Regions from separate parts of the Pseudarthrobacter woesei genome, predicted to be linked through region 2. Evidence: riboswitches for the same ligand, from Rfam matches in the RefSeq annotation. Region 2 holds a riboswitch; the other holds the start of a gene.
What was found. A riboswitch is a leader RNA that binds a small molecule or an ion and turns the genes downstream of it on or off. The one in region 2 is predicted to bind S-adenosylmethionine.
Positions count from the first base shown of each region.

Region 1: another riboswitch for S-adenosylmethionine. It lies ahead of ACZYZE_RS11015 (DUF1737 domain-containing protein); the one in region 2 lies ahead of ACZYZE_RS09095 (bifunctional o-acetylhomoserine/o-acetylserine sulfhydrylase).

Region 1 is NZ_JBVAYU010000006.1:195,760-203,443, forward strand. Features, by position in the region: gene ACZYZE_RS11005 (heparan-alpha-glucosaminide N-acetyltransferase domain-containing protein) at 1-481, shown strand, start outside; gene ACZYZE_RS11010 (hypothetical protein) at 598-1,368, shown strand; SAM riboswitch class IV at 1,503-1,617, shown strand; gene ACZYZE_RS11015 (DUF1737 domain-containing protein) at 1,724-1,972, shown strand; gene ACZYZE_RS11020 (rhodanese-like domain-containing protein) at 1,969-2,388, shown strand; gene ACZYZE_RS11025 (O-succinylhomoserine sulfhydrylase) at 2,389-3,597, shown strand; gene ACZYZE_RS11030 (glutamate--cysteine ligase 2) at 3,660-4,853, opposite strand; gene ACZYZE_RS11035 (UDP-N-acetylglucosamine 1-carboxyvinyltransferase) at 4,981-6,504, opposite strand; gene ACZYZE_RS11040 (energy-coupling factor transporter transmembrane component T family protein) at 6,601-7,404, opposite strand; gene ACZYZE_RS11045 (ABC transporter ATP-binding protein) at 7,401-7,684, opposite strand, start outside.
Region 2 is NZ_JBVAYU010000005.1:57,977-65,660, reverse strand. Features, by position in the region: gene ACZYZE_RS09095 (bifunctional o-acetylhomoserine/o-acetylserine sulfhydrylase) at 1-1,074, opposite strand, end outside; SAM riboswitch class IV at 1,139-1,254, opposite strand; gene ACZYZE_RS09090 (VOC family protein) at 1,458-2,096, shown strand; gene ACZYZE_RS09085 (CPBP family intramembrane glutamic endopeptidase) at 2,251-3,018, opposite strand; gene ACZYZE_RS09080 (histidine phosphatase family protein) at 3,060-3,740, shown strand; gene hutI (imidazolonepropionase) at 3,774-4,979, opposite strand; gene ACZYZE_RS09070 (NAD(P)/FAD-dependent oxidoreductase) at 4,991-6,127, opposite strand; gene ACZYZE_RS09065 (glycine C-acetyltransferase) at 6,209-7,429, opposite strand; gene tdh (L-threonine 3-dehydrogenase) at 7,490-7,684, opposite strand, start outside.

The sequences.
Region 1 (7,684 bases), on a different contig from region 2:
TGCCATCCTGTCACCGTATTCATCCACTCCGCTGGAACTACTCAACACCATCGGTATCGCTGCGGCAGTTCTCGGCGCCATGCTGATCCTCGGCAACAAGGCCGCGCCGGCGCTCATGCCGCTGGCCGTAATGGGCGGAATGACGCTGACCCTGTACTCGGCGCACCTCATCATCCTTTCCACCGGCTTCCTCCTGGACCGGCCCGGGGTATGCCTGGCAGTCCAGCTGGTCGCCGCGGCTCTTTTCGCCATCATCTGGAGGAACGTCACAGCCGGCAAGCAGGGACCCCTGGAACGTCTTGTGTCCAGCGGCGCCGATCGCGCGCGACGCCGGGTGCTCGACAAAGGAGATTCTGCTGCAGACGGGCCCATACACTCCGCCGCAGCCTCTCGCAGCAGTACGGAAGCTGATCCCGTAAACCTCGCGCGCGACGTAGCGCCCACGTCGACTGGCGATGACATTCAGCGAGGTTCGCAATAGCAATGATGAGGCTTCTGGTGGCAGTGCCCATTGCCATTTCAGCGGTGCTGGGTCTATCGACAGCTCCGAGCTTGGCCGCGCCTCCACCGGGGCTTGTCACGAACCCGTGTGAGCGATTGAACGCAGGGGAAGTGCGGCACGCCACCTACGAGGCGGACCGCGTGACGTTCGCCACGGCGAAATCCTATGGCGATATTGAGGTCCTCATTACCGGGTGCGTCAACACTGGAGCAGCGTATGTCCAGGAGTGGCAAAGCACGGGTTTTGCGGGCAGATCCGGTTTCGCCCCGCCGGGCAAGATGTGGCAGGACACTCTCTACTCGCCGTCGGGGTCATTCTCCTTCACGGAGGCGCTTGGCAGGGCAAATCCAGGAACGGCCCTCAAGTACCACACCATTAATCGCGACTCGCGGTGGGGCGGGGAGCCAGGCCCGACGTACAACCAGTACTTTGAAGGTGAGGATGGCGGTGCGGACGAGAACCTGTGGTTCTATCTTCGGCAGGGCGACTACGAGCAGGCGGCGGTCATCAATTGGAACCGTGAACCCGACATGCCCACGGTCCAGGGTGCGTCATTCGCCATCTTCCTTCACGCCGGCAATTCGCCCACCGTGGGATGCATTTCCACCGACCTGCACACGGTGACCCGGCTCCTTCAAAGGGCAACGCCCGGAGACCGGATCGTGATGGGAGTGGAGCCGGCTGTGTTCACCGCAGGTGCTAAAACCGCACCCGCCCCGAAAACTGGCGATGCAGGAATCCCGGCAAGCCCCAAGTCCGCCATGCCACAGTTGCCAGTAAAGACCCTGGCCGCCGGATTGGGCGCCGTCGCACTCCTGACCGGTGCCTTCGTTGTTGCTCGGAACCTCCGGCAGCGCCGTTTGTAACAGCAACGCGGGGTCATTTACGGCCCATCGCCGGGGGCGGGATGGGCCGTAAGTGACCCCGCGTTGACCGGTTCCCGTGACTTAACATGACGACGGCGGTGCGGGCCGGCGTCGGAGGTGTTACGTTTTTGGGGAGTAATGAGACCCGGTGCCAAGCCCTGACTGGCCGGTCGGCAACCCTCCCTTTCGCGGCGGGGTGCCTCAGGTGAATACTCGGCATATCGACCATTCGAGCTGCAAGCGTGAAAGAAGGAGATCCGTCGTGCCTGACGCGTCCGCCCCCGCTGTCCCAAGCACAGCACCCGCCCCGTCCCCCGCCGCCCCCGGCACACCCGCCGCAACGGCCGGGGAAAAGCTGGCCTACCGGCTGTTCACCGGCCCCGACGACCGCGCCTTTTGCGAGCGCGTTTCGACTGCCCTGGCCGAGGGATACGTGCTGCACGGAGGCCCCTCCGCCACGTTCAACGGCAGCAGCGTCATCGTTGCCCAGGCAGTGGTGCTGCCGGCCGCAATCGCCAGCGCGGACGCCGCCGTCGCCAACGCCGTCGATGATCTGGACAGCGACGGCTTCGGCTACGAAGAGACCATCGAGGGCCACGCGTGAGCTACGCCGGGGACCTCAGCCCGCAGGAAGCCTGGGCCAGGCTCGAGGCGGGCGCCCTCCTGGTGGACGTCCGCACCGAAGGCGAGTGGGCGCACATCGGCATTCCGGACACCGCGTCCGCGAACGGCTTGCGGAACGATCCGCTGTTCATCCAGTGGACCCTGGCCGGCGGCATCCCCAATCCGCAGTTCCTCCAGCAGCTCAAGCAGCAGGCCCCCCAAGAGCAAGGCACCGAACTGGTCTTCCTGTGCCGTTCCGGCGCCCGCTCCATCGCCGCCGCGAATGCCGCCACCGAGGCCGGCTTCACCTCGTACAACGTCCTCGAAGGATTCGAAGGCGAACCGGACCGGCACGGCGAACGGACCGTCAACGGCTGGAAGAACCGGGGCCTGCCCACCAACCGCGGAAAGCACTAGATGACATTCAACCCCGACGCCGCCGGCTGGAGCCCCGACACGCGGGCCGTCCGCGGCGGACTCGACCGCACCGGCTTCCAGGAAACCACCGAGCCGATTTTCCTCAACTCCGGTTTCGTCTTCGAATCCGCCGCCGCGGCGGAGCGCGCCTTCACAGGTGAGGACGAGCGCTTCGTCTACTCCCGCTACGGCAACCCGTCCGTGGCGACCTTCCAGGAACGCCTCCGGCTGCTCGAAGGCACCGAGGCGTGCTTTGCGACGGCGTCCGGAATGTCCGCTGTCTTCACGGCCCTCGGCGCCCTGCTGGCCGCCGGCGACCGTGTGGTCGCGGCCCGTTCGCTGTTCGGCTCCTGCTTCGTGATCCTCAACGAGATCCTGCCGCGCTGGGGCGTGGAGACGGTCTTCGTGGACGGCACCGATCTGGCGCAGTGGCGGGCTGCACTGGCCGAGCCGACGACGGCGGTCTTCTTCGAGTCGCCGTCGAACCCGATGCAGGAAATTGTGGACATCGCCGCCGTCTGCGAACTGGCCCACGCCGCCGGCGCCACCGTCGTCGTCGACAACGTTTTCGCCACTCCCCTGCTGCAGCGCTGCGGGGAGTTCGGCGCGGACGTGATCGTCTACTCCGGCACCAAGCACATCGACGGCCAGGGCCGGGTGCTCGGCGGCGCGATCCTGGGCACGAGGGAGTTCATCGAGGGGCCGGTCAAGCAGCTGATGCGCCACACCGGCCCGGCGCTCTCCGCCTTCAACGCGTGGGTCCTCACCAAGGGACTGGAGACCATGGCACTGCGGGTGAACCACTCCTCCGCCTCCGCACTGCGGCTGGCCGAATGGCTTGAGGAGCAGCCCGCGGTGAACTGGGTGAAATACCCGCTGCTGAAATCGCACCCGCAGTACGAGCTGGCCGCGAAGCAAATGAAGGCCGGCGGCACGGTGCTCACGCTCGAGCTCTCGCCGCCGCCGGGCCGCTCCGCCAAGGACGCCGCGTTCGCCCTGCTGGACGGGCTCCGGATCATCGACATCTCCAACAACCTGGGCGATGCGAAGTCCCTCATCACCCACCCCGCCACAACAACACACCGCGCCATGGGACCGGACGGCCGCGCGGCGATTGGGCTCGGCGACGGCGTGGTGCGGCTCTCCGTGGGGCTGGAAGACATCGATGACCTGATCCGCGACCTCGGACAGGCACTCAAGCGGGTCTAGGGTTGCTTGCAAAACACTGCCGCGAACTGCCCACTCGGCGCCGCCCTGTTCAGCCGCCCTGTTCAGCCGCGGCGAACCCGGCCCAGGGAGGACGCCTCGCCGGAGGGAACCCCGGTGCCGGTTCCCTGCACTGTCAGCGTAATGGCCCGGCGGACGACGGCGACCAGTCCGCCCTGCGCGTACGGCCGGCGCTGAAGCTGCGAGCCGGTGCCCTCGGCGAGGATCCGCGCGACGCCCTCCCGGACCAGGTCCAGCTCGCCCTGGTCCGCCAGCACGGGGGCCAGATAGTCCACGAAGGCATGGACGACCTGCCGGGCGGGGGCGGGCGTGAAGGTGCCGAAGTCCAGCAGCTGCCCGCGCAGCCCGCAATTGCTGGCCTGCCAGGCCGCCATGCGCAGCAGCAGCGTGGGCACGGGGGCGGGTTCGACGCCGTCGTGCCATTCCCGGCACGCCGTTTCCACGAGTGCCCGCACCAGCACCGCGATCAGCGCCGCGTCCTCGGCGCGGAGGCAGATGTCGGAGACCCGAACCTCAACGGTGGGATGGTGCCGGCAGAGCCGCGCGTCGAAATAGATCATCCCCTCGTCCAGCAGCACCCCGCTGTCCACAAGCCGGGTCACCACCCTCCGGTACGCCGGAAGACTGCCGAAGATCATGGTGGGGCCCGAGCCCGGCCAGCGGTTCCAGGCCTGCGTGCGGTAGCTTTCAAATCCTGTCTCTGCGCCGTTCCAGTAGGGCGAGTTCGCGCTGAGGGCGATCAGCACGGCCAGCTTGTCGCGGATCCGGTCCATCACCGCCACCCCCTCTTCCGGGGACTCCACGAAAGTGTGGACGTGGAAGCCGCAGGTCAGCTGGTTCCGGACGGTGAGCCCGAAGCGTTCCTGCATGGTGACGTAGCGCGGCTTGGGCGTGGTGTGGGTCGCGGAGCCCCGGGGCGAGGTGGCCAGGGCAGCGATGCGGGCGCCGTGTTCCCGTGCGGCCTGGTCTGCGCGGGCTCGGCCCTGGTTGACCTGCCGGAGCAGCTCCGCGTAGTCCAGGCACGGCGGCGTCTGGGTTTCAATCTGTTCGAGCTTGAGTTCGAAGCTGAACCCCGCGTCCTCGTGGACCGGCGGCTCGGGCGCCGCAGCTGACACGTCCCGGCCGGTGTCCGGCTTTGGCGGGACCAGAGTGGGCAGCATAACGTCGGCCAGGGCAAGGGGCATCCCTGTTTCCGGGTCGACGATCAGCAGTTCTTCCTCCACGCCGAAGGTGCGCATGCATCTATTGTGCGTCAGGACCCGTCCAAGCGCGCTACCCCAACGCGGGGTCGCTCCGCGCCCATGCCGGGCCGCCGGACGGGCGCGGAGTGACCCCGCGTTGCTTGGGCCAGCCGGGTCAGCCGGGTCAGTCCTGGAAGTACTCGATCTTCGCGCCGATGGTGTTGAGCCGCTCGGCCAGGTCTTCGTAGCCGCGCTCGATCACGTAGATGTTCCGCAGCTCCGAGACGCCGCGGGCAGCGAGCATCGCCAGCAGCAGGCAGGCGGCGGGGCGGAGCGCGGGCGGGCAGCCCACCTCGGCCGCGCGCCACTTGGTGGGTCCGTTGACGTAGATCCGGTGGGGATCGAGAAGCTGCACCTGGGCACCGAGCTTGTTCAGTTCGGTCAGGTAGATCGCGCGGTTGTCATAGACCCAGTCGTGGATCATCGTCTGGCCCTTGGCATTCGCGGCGATGACCGCGAAGAACGGCAGGTTGTCGATGTTCAGGCCGGGGAACGGCATCGGGTGGATCTTGTCCTCCGGCGCGCGCAGCTCGGACGGCCTGGTGGTGACGTCGACCAGCCTCGTGCGGCCGTTGCGGGCCAGGTATTCGCCGGACACCTCCAGCCGCTGGCCCATCTGCTCCAGCGTCGCAAGTTCGATTTCCATGAACTCGATGGGGACGCGGCGGATGGTCACTTCCGAGTTCGTCACAATGCCGGCGGTGATGAGGCTCATCGCCTCGATCGGGTCCTCGGACGGGAAGTATTCGATGTCGACGTCGATCGAAGGCCGGCCGGTGATCTTCAGGGTGGTGGTTCCCACACCGTCGATCTCGACGCCGAGCATCTGCAGGTAGAAGCACAGGTCCTGCACCATGTAGTTGGGGCTGGCGTTGCGGATGATCGTGGTGCCGCGGCGGTGGGCGGCGGCCATAATGGCGTTCTCGGTGACGGTGTCGCCGCGTTCGCCCAGCACGAAGGAGCGGTCGAGCCCGTCCGACGGCGGTGCCTGCACCGCATAGAAGCCGGACTTGGCGTCCACGCTGAGGCCGAACTGGCGCAGCGCCTGCATGTGCGGCTGCACGGTGCGGGTGCCGAGGTCGCAACCGCCCGCGTAGGGCAGCCGGTATTCGCTGGATTCGTCCAGCAGGGGACCCAGCAGCATGATCACGCTGCGGGTGCGGCGGGCAGCCTCCACGTCCATGGAGCCGAGGTCCAGGACGGCGGGACGGCGGATCTGCAGATCGCTGGCGTTGAGCCAGGTGCATTCGACGCCGATGCTGGTCAGCACCTCCACGATCCGGTTGACCTCTTCGATCCGGGCCAGCCGGCGCAGCGTCGTGGTGCCGCGGTTGATCAGGCTTGCGCAGAGCAGGGCGACGCCGGCGTTCTTGCTGCTGTTGACGTCAACGGCGCCGGAGAGCCTGCGGCCGCCCTCGACCCGGAGGTGGGCCATGGCCGGGCGGCCCACCTTGACGATGGTGCGGCCGAAGATCGACTCGAGCCGCTGGATCATTTTCAGGCTCAGGTTCTGCTTGCCCTGTTCCATTCTGGCGATGGCGCTCTGGCTGGTTCCCAGCTCGGCGGCGAGCTGTCCCTGGGTCCAGCCCTTCTGGCCGCGGGCATCGCGGAGCAGCACACCTACATGTTCAGCAGTCTGTTGAGTCATCACAAGAAAATATCACGGATGAGTTATTCACCCCGGGGATTGCCGCCGGAATGCCGTTAAGCTCACAGGGATATCCGTACTGTGCGATACTGCCCGCTACTGCCGCGTCAGGAAGACCATATTCCAGGTCCCGGCCCCCAGTGCCGCGGCGGCGGAAGCCACGGCGATACCCAGCCCGCCCAGCAGCACCCACACGTCCAGGATGCTGTAGGTCGATGTCCGCGCCCACGTCCGCTGTGAGCCGCCAAACCCCCGTGCCTCCATGGTGACCGCCAGCCGGGAGGCACGCCGGACCGCCTGGACCAGCAGCCCGAAGCTCTGCCCCAGCGTGGCCCGGAGCCGCTGCACCGGATTTCCGCGGGAGCCCACGCCGCGGGCACGGCGCGCCATGCCGATGGTCTGCCATTCCTCGGCCATGAGCCCCACGAGCCGCATCGCGGCCAGCGTGCCCAGGACGAAGCGGTGCGGAAGTTTCGCGTTCTGCGCGAGGGCATCGGCGAGGTCAGTGGGGTCGGTGCAGCTCATCAGCAGCACTGCCGGCAGGGCGATCGCCAGTCCGCGGAGCATAAAACCCAGCCCCAGCTCGAGGGATCCCTCGCTGATGGACCAGATCCCGGCGTCGAACAGTATGCCCCCGGAATCCGGCGCCAGGATCGTCGTGCTCCACCCGCCCAGGGCCGACGCCAGGACCAGCGGCCAGCCGCGCTGCCAGAGCAGGCCGAGGGTCAGCCCGGCCAGCGGAAAAAGCGCCAGCTCGAAAGTGAGCGCCACCGAGGCGGACACCCAGTCGATGGACAGCGCCAGGACCATCGTGATGAGCACGACGGCGGCGAACTTCGCCAGCGGGTTGGCGCGGGTCAGGAGTGCGTGGTTTCCGCGCAGCGTCTGCTCTTCCCTCATGGCGCGCCCACCTTCCCCGGTTCGCGGTGCCCAGGTCCTTCGCACTCCGGGGCACGGAGGCTGAGCTCGGTGCCGCCCAGGACTTCGGTGAATTCCGCATCGTGCGTCACGGATACGACGGCGGTGCCTGCGTCGAGAAGTTCGGAGAGGAAGGAGGCAAGCTCGGCCCAGGTGTTGGCGTCCTGGCCGAAGGTCGGCTCGTCCAGGACGAGCACCCGCGGGTGCGCGGCGAGCACAGTGGCCACGGAGAGGCGCCGTTTTTCGCCGCCGGAGAGGGTGT
Region 2 (7,684 bases):
CCCGGCGATGTTGAAAGACACGACGGCGCCGGTGCCCTTGGGGCCGTACTTGCGGCCGCGCTCGTACCAGGGGCTGGACGGCAGCCCGGCGTAGGCGACGGATTCGACGTCGTCCCGTGCCTCCAGCCATTCGGCCACCGTGGTGGCGTTGGCGACGTGGCGCTCGACGCGCAGGCTCAGGGTCTCGATGCCCTGGGCGATGAGGAAGGCGTTGAACGGGGATACCGCCGAGCCGAGGTCGCGCAGGAGCTGGACACGGGCCTTGAGGATGTAGGAAAGGTTCGAGCCGAGGGCACCGTCCTTGCCGAGGTCCCGGGCATAGACGAGGCCGTTGTAGCTGGGATCGGGGGTGTTGAAGCCGGGGAACCGCTCCGGGTCCCTGCCGAAGTCGAAGTTGCCGGAGTCCACGATCACGCCGGCGATCGCGGCGCCGTGGCCGCCGAGGTACTTGGTGGCGGAGTGGACCACAATGTCAGCGCCCCACTCGATCGGGCGGATCAGGTACGGGGTGGACAGGGTGTTGTCAACGATCAGCGGCACACCGGCCTCGTGGGCCACCTTCGAGATGCCCTCGATATCGAGCACGTCCTGGCGGGGGTTGGAGACCACTTCACCGAAGAACAGCTTGGTGTTGGGCTGGACGGCATCGCGCCACTGCGCCAGGTTGTCCGGATCCGCCACGAACGTCACGGAGATGCCGAACTTCTTCAGCGTGTGCGCCAGCAGGTTGTAGGTGCCGCCATAGAGGCTGGGGCTGGCCACCACATGGTCGCCCGCCTCGGCGACGTTGAGGATCGCGAAGGTCTCGGCGGCCTGGCCGGAGCTCAGCAGCAGCGACGCGAGGCCGCCCTCCAGGCTTGCCACCCGCTGCTCTACGGCATCCTGGGTAGGGTTGCCGATCCGGGTGTAGATGGGGGCGAGTTCGGCGAGGGCGAAGCGGTTCGCGGCGCTTTCGGCGCTCGGGAACACGAACGACGTCGTCTGGTAGATGGGCAGCGCCCGCGCGCCGGTGGCGCTGTCCGGCTCCTGGCCGGCGTGGATCTGGCGGGTTTCGAAGGACCAGGCATTGGACATCGGGATGCTCCTCAAAGGACCGGGCACGGTCCGCCGCCGGGCTCATCGGCCCGGGGCGGCACAGGCGCCGCGCTTGCCCTCCGGCGGGCGCCGGACGGCCAGGTCTTCACCCGGGGCACCCCACCGCGAAACGAGGGTTGCCGGCCAGCAAGCCGGGGCAATCTGCTGGCACTCATGACCTGGACCCAGTCTAGGAACCGTTTCCCGGGTGTGGATAGCTTTGTGACGAAGATGAAGTGACCCGCTGGAGGGGGAAGGTCCGGGGCGTCCCGGGTCAGTGACGACGGGGAAAGTCCGCGTCACCGGCGGGAAGAACATGACATCCCATCCCGGTTAGGACACCCTAAGCTGAGAGGCGCATCACAAAGTGTCAAGATGAGGGCATGCGCATGGATCACGTCTCTTACGCCTGTGAACAAGATGGCTTGGCTGCCACCACCGAACGAATCGCGTCTGCCCTCGGCGTCGAAGCCGTGAAGGGCGGAGTACACCCCCGATTCGGGACCCGCAACATGATTATCCCGCTGGCGGGACACAAGTACCTCGAGGTTGTCGAGGCCCTGAACCACCCGGCATCGGACAAGGCGCCCTTCGGCCAGGCCGTACGCGCCCGCTCCGAAGCGGGCGGCGGCTGGATGGGTTGGTGTGTCGAGGTCAAGGACCTGGCACCGTTCGAGGAGCGGCTCGGCCGCTCCGCCGTCAACGGCAACCGCAAGTTCCCCGACGGCCGCGAACTGGTCTGGAAGCAGATCGGCATCCTGGGACTCATCGCCGATCCCCAAGTCCCGTACATGCTCAAGTGGGAGGGCGATCCGGAACTCCACCCGTCGAAGGCCTACGAGAGCAACGTCAAGATGTCGGCCCTCACCATCGCGGGCTCTGCTGAGCGCGTGACCGAATGGCTCGGTGTTCCGGTGGAAAAGCCGCTGGAGGACGTGGCCGTGAACTGGCTCGCCCCCCGCGGGACACCCGGTATCCTCTCCGTCACGTTTGAGACGGCCTCCGGAGCCGTCACGATCTGACGCTTCACCTCCCCCCGCTTCGGCCGCCATCGGCGGGTGCCAATGACGTCACCCATCGATGGCGGCCGATACCTTTTACCAACGCGGGGTCACTTCGCGCCCGTCCCAAGGCTCCGGATGGGCGCGAAGTGACCCCGCGTTGCTTTGTGCACACTCAGCCCAGGCCGACGGCCTTGCCAAACAGGCTGAATCCCACGAACGCCACGATGTCCAGCAGGGCGTGCGCAATCACCAGCGGCATCACGCGGCGGGTCCGGGTGTAGACCAAGGCGAAGACGACGCCCATGATCGCGTTTCCGATGAACGGCCCGAAGCCCTGGTACAGGTGATAGCTGCCGCGCAGCATGGAGCTGGCAAAGATGGCCACAGGCATGCTCCAGCCCAATGCGGGGAGCCGGTCCAGCAGATAACCCACCACAATGACTTCCTCCACGATCCCGTGCCGGACCGCGGAGAGGATGAGCACCGGCACCGTCCACCAGTACGAGTCCAGCGCGCTGGGGATGATCGCCGTGGTGATCCCAAGGGCCCGGCCCGCGGCGTAGAGGCCCAGCGAGGGGATCCCGATCAGCGCCGCCAGGCCCAGTCCCTGCAGCAGGTCCTTGCCTGGCCGGGCGAAATTGAAGCCCAGCTTGCCGCAGGCCGTGGCGCCGGACCCGAACGCGGGACGGTGCTCGGAGAGGAAGTAGATCACCAGGGCCACCGGAACGAGGGCGAAGATGATGTCCAGCAGCTGGTAGGTGAGATCGAAGTACTCGCGGGGGCTTTGCGAGCGGTTCAGCGTGGAGGTCCCCTGGGCCAGCGGCGCCCGGGTCATCTTGTCCAGCAGCTGCACCACCGAGTACACGGCGGACTGCCCCAGCGACAGGCCCAGGACAATCCATACTTCGATCCGCAGCCGACGGCGGGAGGGAACCAACATGTTCCTATCTTGCCTGTAGTTGGCGCCTATGCTTGGGGTTTATGAGTGCGCCCGGGAAAATCATCATGATCCGGCATGGCCAGTCCGCCGCCAACGCCGACACCGCGATCTACAACCGGGTGCCCGATTACCGGATTCCGCTGACCGAGCTGGGCCTCGAGCAGGCCCGCGCCGCCGGCACGCAGGTCCGGCGGCTGCTGGACGGACGACCGGTCTGCGTCTATGTCTCCCCCTATCTCCGCGCCTACCAGACCCTCGAGGCGCTCAACCTCGGTCCGCTGATTGAGCGGGTCATCGAGGAGCCGCGGCTGCGGGAGCAGGACTGGGCGAACTTCCAGATCGCCGGCGAGATCGAGGACCAGAAGGAGCTCCGCAACGCCTACGGCCACTTCTTCTACCGCTTCCGGGAGGGCGAGTCCGGCTCCGATGTGTACGACAGGATCTCCTCCTTTATGGAAACCCTGTACCGGCACTGGTCCAAGCCGAGCTACGCCCCGAACGCGCTGTTCGTGACGCACGGGCTGACCATGCGGCTGTTCTGCATGCGCTGGTTCCACTGGTCCGTGGAGTACTTCGAGTCCCTCAACAACCCGGAAAACGCCGCGGTCCGGACCCTGCACCGTACCGGGTTGGGCAAGTATGAGCTGGACAAGCCGTTCAGCCAGTGGGAAGCCCGGCGCGTCGATGAAACGGTCCTGGACGCCCCGCCGATGTTTTTCTAGCAGCTGGCCGCCCCCTGGAGCGCACGCGCTGCGTCAGCGGGCGCGGACCCCCGCGCGCCACACGGCGTGGGTCAGTGGAATGCCCGGCCGGTAGGCCAGGTGGGTGGCGGACGGCGCGTTGAGCAGGTGCAGGTCCGCGCGGTGTCCGACGGCGATCGAGCCGACGGCGCGTTCGCCGTCGACGTCGTTCCCGGACCCGCGTCCGAGCGCCAGCGCACCGCCGTAGGTCGCCGCCCGCACGGCCTCGTGGACGCTGAGCCGCATCTGCAGCACAGCGGTGGTGACGCAGAACGCCATGGAGCTCGTATAGGAGGTGCCGGGATTGCAGTTGGAGGCCAGCGCGAGCTGCACCCCGGCGTCGAGCAGTTCCCGGCCCGGGGCCAGCGGCTGGCGGGTGGAGAGATCGCAGGCCGGCAGGCACGTGGCCACGGTGCCGCGCTGCCCGGTTCCGGCGTCCCAACCGGACCAGCTCGCGGCGAGGGCGTCGACGTCGGCGGCGGAGAGGTAGTTCACGTGGTCCACGCTGGCGGCGCCGAATTCGACCGCGAGCCGCACGCCGGGGCCTTCGCCGAGCTGGTTGCCGTGCACGCGGAGCCCGAGCCCGGCGTCCTTGCAGGCCTGGAGCACGCGCCGCGACTGGTCCTCGTTAAAAGCACCCCGTTCGCAGAAGACGTCGGCCCAGCGGACGTAGGGCCGGACGGCGGAGAGCATGGGTCCGCAGACGAGGTCGGTGTACTCCTCGGAATCCAGCCCGGCGGGCACCAGATGGGCGCCGAGGTAGGTGACCTCGTCCGCGACGGTGGAGGCAATCCGGGCGCTGCGGGCCTCGTTCTCAACATCCAGGCCGTAGCCGGTCTTGGTCTCGAGATATGTGGTGCCCTGCGAGACGGCCTCGGCCACCCGTCCCATCGCCAGCCGGGTGAGGTCGAAGTCGCTGGTGCTCCGAGTGGCGCCGGTGGTCACGGCGATCCCGCCGGCACTGTAGCTCTCCCCCGCCATCCGGGCCTCGAACTCGGCCGTCCGGTCCCCGGCGAAGATCAGGTGGGTGTGCGAATCGACCCAGCCCGGCAGGACGGCGCGTCCACCGGCGTCGATGGCCTCGTCCGCCGCCGGTGCCTCCGCCGCCGGCCCGATCCAGCCGATCCGCTCGCCCTCGATCACGACGGCCGCGTCCTTCAGGACCCGGTGTTCGGTGTCCTGCGTCATCAGCTCGGCGATATTGGTAATCAGGGTGCTCATGCGTCCATTCTTCAGCGCCGGATGGACCAGCGGGTTGCCGCCAGCGCCTCGCCCGTCCGGGATGCCGGATTCGCGGCTGCTGCGGTTCCGGCGGCGGCCCCAGCCGGGCCCTGCCCCGCAAGGATCAGTCCCGCGGCCAGCTCGGCGATGCCGGAGGACGTCTGGAAACCGTAGCCGCCCTGGCCGGCGAGCCAGAAGAAGCCGGGGGCCTCGGCGTCGAACCCCACCACGGGGAGGCCGTCGGCCGCTTCCGTCCGAAGCCCCGTCCAGGCCGTGCGGACGCCGCGGATGCCGCGGATGCCCAGCGTGGTGAGGGTGTTGAGCCGGGCCACCAGCGCCTCGACGTCGCCGGGAAACGGCTGCGCGTCTTCCGGGCCGCTCGGCACGTGTTCCGACGGTGAGATGAGGACCTGTTCGCCGTCGCGCCGGAAGTAGAAGCTGTCGTCGGCGGCCGCCACCATGGGGCTGTGCTCCGGAAGGGGATGTTCGACGTCGACGATCGCGGCAGTCCGCCGGTACGGCTGTAGCTGGACTTTCTCTACGCCGCTGAGGACGGCGAGTTCGTCCGCCCAGGCGCCGGCCGCGTTGACCACAACGCCGGCCCGGAAGCCTTCCTGCCCGGCGCCGAGCTCCCAGCCGGAGCCCAGGCGCTGGGCCGAATGGACCCGGGCACCGGTGATGATGTCCACGCCGCCGGCTTCGGCACGCCGGCGGTGGTCGTCAAGCAGTACGGGAGCGTTGCAGGCGAAGGAGCCGGTGTCCAGGCCCGCGGCGCTGAAGGAGTCCGGAACCAGGGCCGGGCAGAGCTCGAGGGCCTCGGCATGGGTGATCCGCTGCATGTGGCCGCTGGCCTGCTCCCGCACGGTGGCGTCGTCGCCGATCAGCATAAAGCTGCGGGGCGAGAGCACCGGTTCCGGCCGGGCGGCGTCCTGGGCGGCGATGAGTTCGAGGGTGCGCAGCGTGAGTTCCTGGACCACGGCGGGCCCGTAGCTGGGGATCAGCTGCCGGGCCGAGCGCGCGGACGTGTGGTACGCCAGCGACTGCTCGGCTTCCACCAGCGCGACGCTGCATTGTCCGGCAAGGGCTGAGGCAAGGGACAGGCCGGCGATACCGCCGCCGACAATCACGACATCGTAATTAGCTGACATGCTCCCATCCTTGCAGACGATCGGGTTGCGGCGCCGTTTGTGGCGCCGCAACCTCAACCGGCCCGAACCGTGGCAGCGGTGCTAGCCGGCGACGGTTTCGGCGACGGCGGCGCGGCTGCGCACGAAGGCCTGGACGCAGGACTCGACGTCGTCGGTGCTGTGCGCGGCGGAGAGCTGCACGCGGATCCGGGCCGCACCGTTGGGGACCACCGGGTAGCTGAATGCCGTGACGAAGACGCCGTTGTGCAGCATGGCATCAGCGACCCTGGCGGCCATGACGGCGTCGCCGAACATCACCGGGACAATCGCGTGCTCGCCGGGGAGCAGTTCGAAGCCCTCCTCGCTCATCCGGTTCCGGAACAGCTCCGCATTGGCGAAGAGCTTGCCGCGCAGTTCGCCGGAGTTCTCGACGAGGTCCAGGGCTTTCAGGGTGGCCGCGACGATGGCCGGGGCCAGCGAGTTGGAGAACAGGTACGGGCGGGCCTTCTGGCGGAGCATGGCCACGACTTCGCGGCGGCCGGAGACGTAGCCGCCGGAGGCGCCGCCCAGGGCCTTGCCGAAGGTGCCGGTGTAGATGTCCACCCGGTCCGAGACGCCGGCGTGTTCCGGGGTGCCCGCGCCGGTGGCGCCCATAAAGCCGACGGCGTGGGAGTCGTCCACCATGACCATGGCGTCATACTTCTCGGCGAGCTCGCAGATCGCCTCGAGCGGGGCAAGGAAGCCGTCCATCGAGAAGACGCCGTCGGTGACGATGATCTTGCGGCGGGCCGGGTTCTCCTGCGTGGTGGCCGCGATCAGCTTGGATTCGAGGTCCGCCATGTCCTGGTTGGCGTACCGGAACCGCTGGGCCTTGCAGAGCCGGATGCCGTCGATGATGGACGCGTGGTTGAGCGCGTCGGAGATGACGGCGTCTTCCGGGCCGAAGAGTGACTCGAACACACCGCCGTTGGCATCGAAGCAGCTGGAGAACAGGATGGTGTCCTCAGTCCCGAGGAACTCGGAGACGCGTGCCTCGAGGGCCAGGTGCAGGTCCTGGGTGCCGCAGATGAAGCGCACGCTGGCCATGCCGAAGCCGCGCTCGTCCATCGCGGACTTGGCGGCGGCGATAATCTCCGGGTGGTCGGCGAGGCCCAGGTAGTTGTTGGCGCAGAAGTTCAGCACGTCCGCGCTGCCCCCGCCGAGCTGGCCGGCCTTGATGTGGCTGGCCTGGGGTGAATCAATGTGCCGCTCGGTCTTGAACAGGCCGGCGGTGCGGATCTCGTCCAGCTCGCGCTGCAACTGGTCCTTGATGGCTGAATACATGGGTTGTGCTCCTCAGCTGAATGTGTGCGGTGTGCCGGAAAACGATGCGGACGGCGGGGGCTAGAACCCGGTCCAGTCCAGGACCACCTTGCCGCCGACGCCGGCGCGGGCGATCTCGAAGCCCTTCTCCCAGTCCGCGGCGGGCAGCGTGTCCGTGACGACGGCGGAGATGTTGGCGTGCAGTACCGGGTTGGAGGACAGCATGGCGCTCATGGCGTACCAGGTCTCGAACATTTCACGGCCGTAGATGCCCTT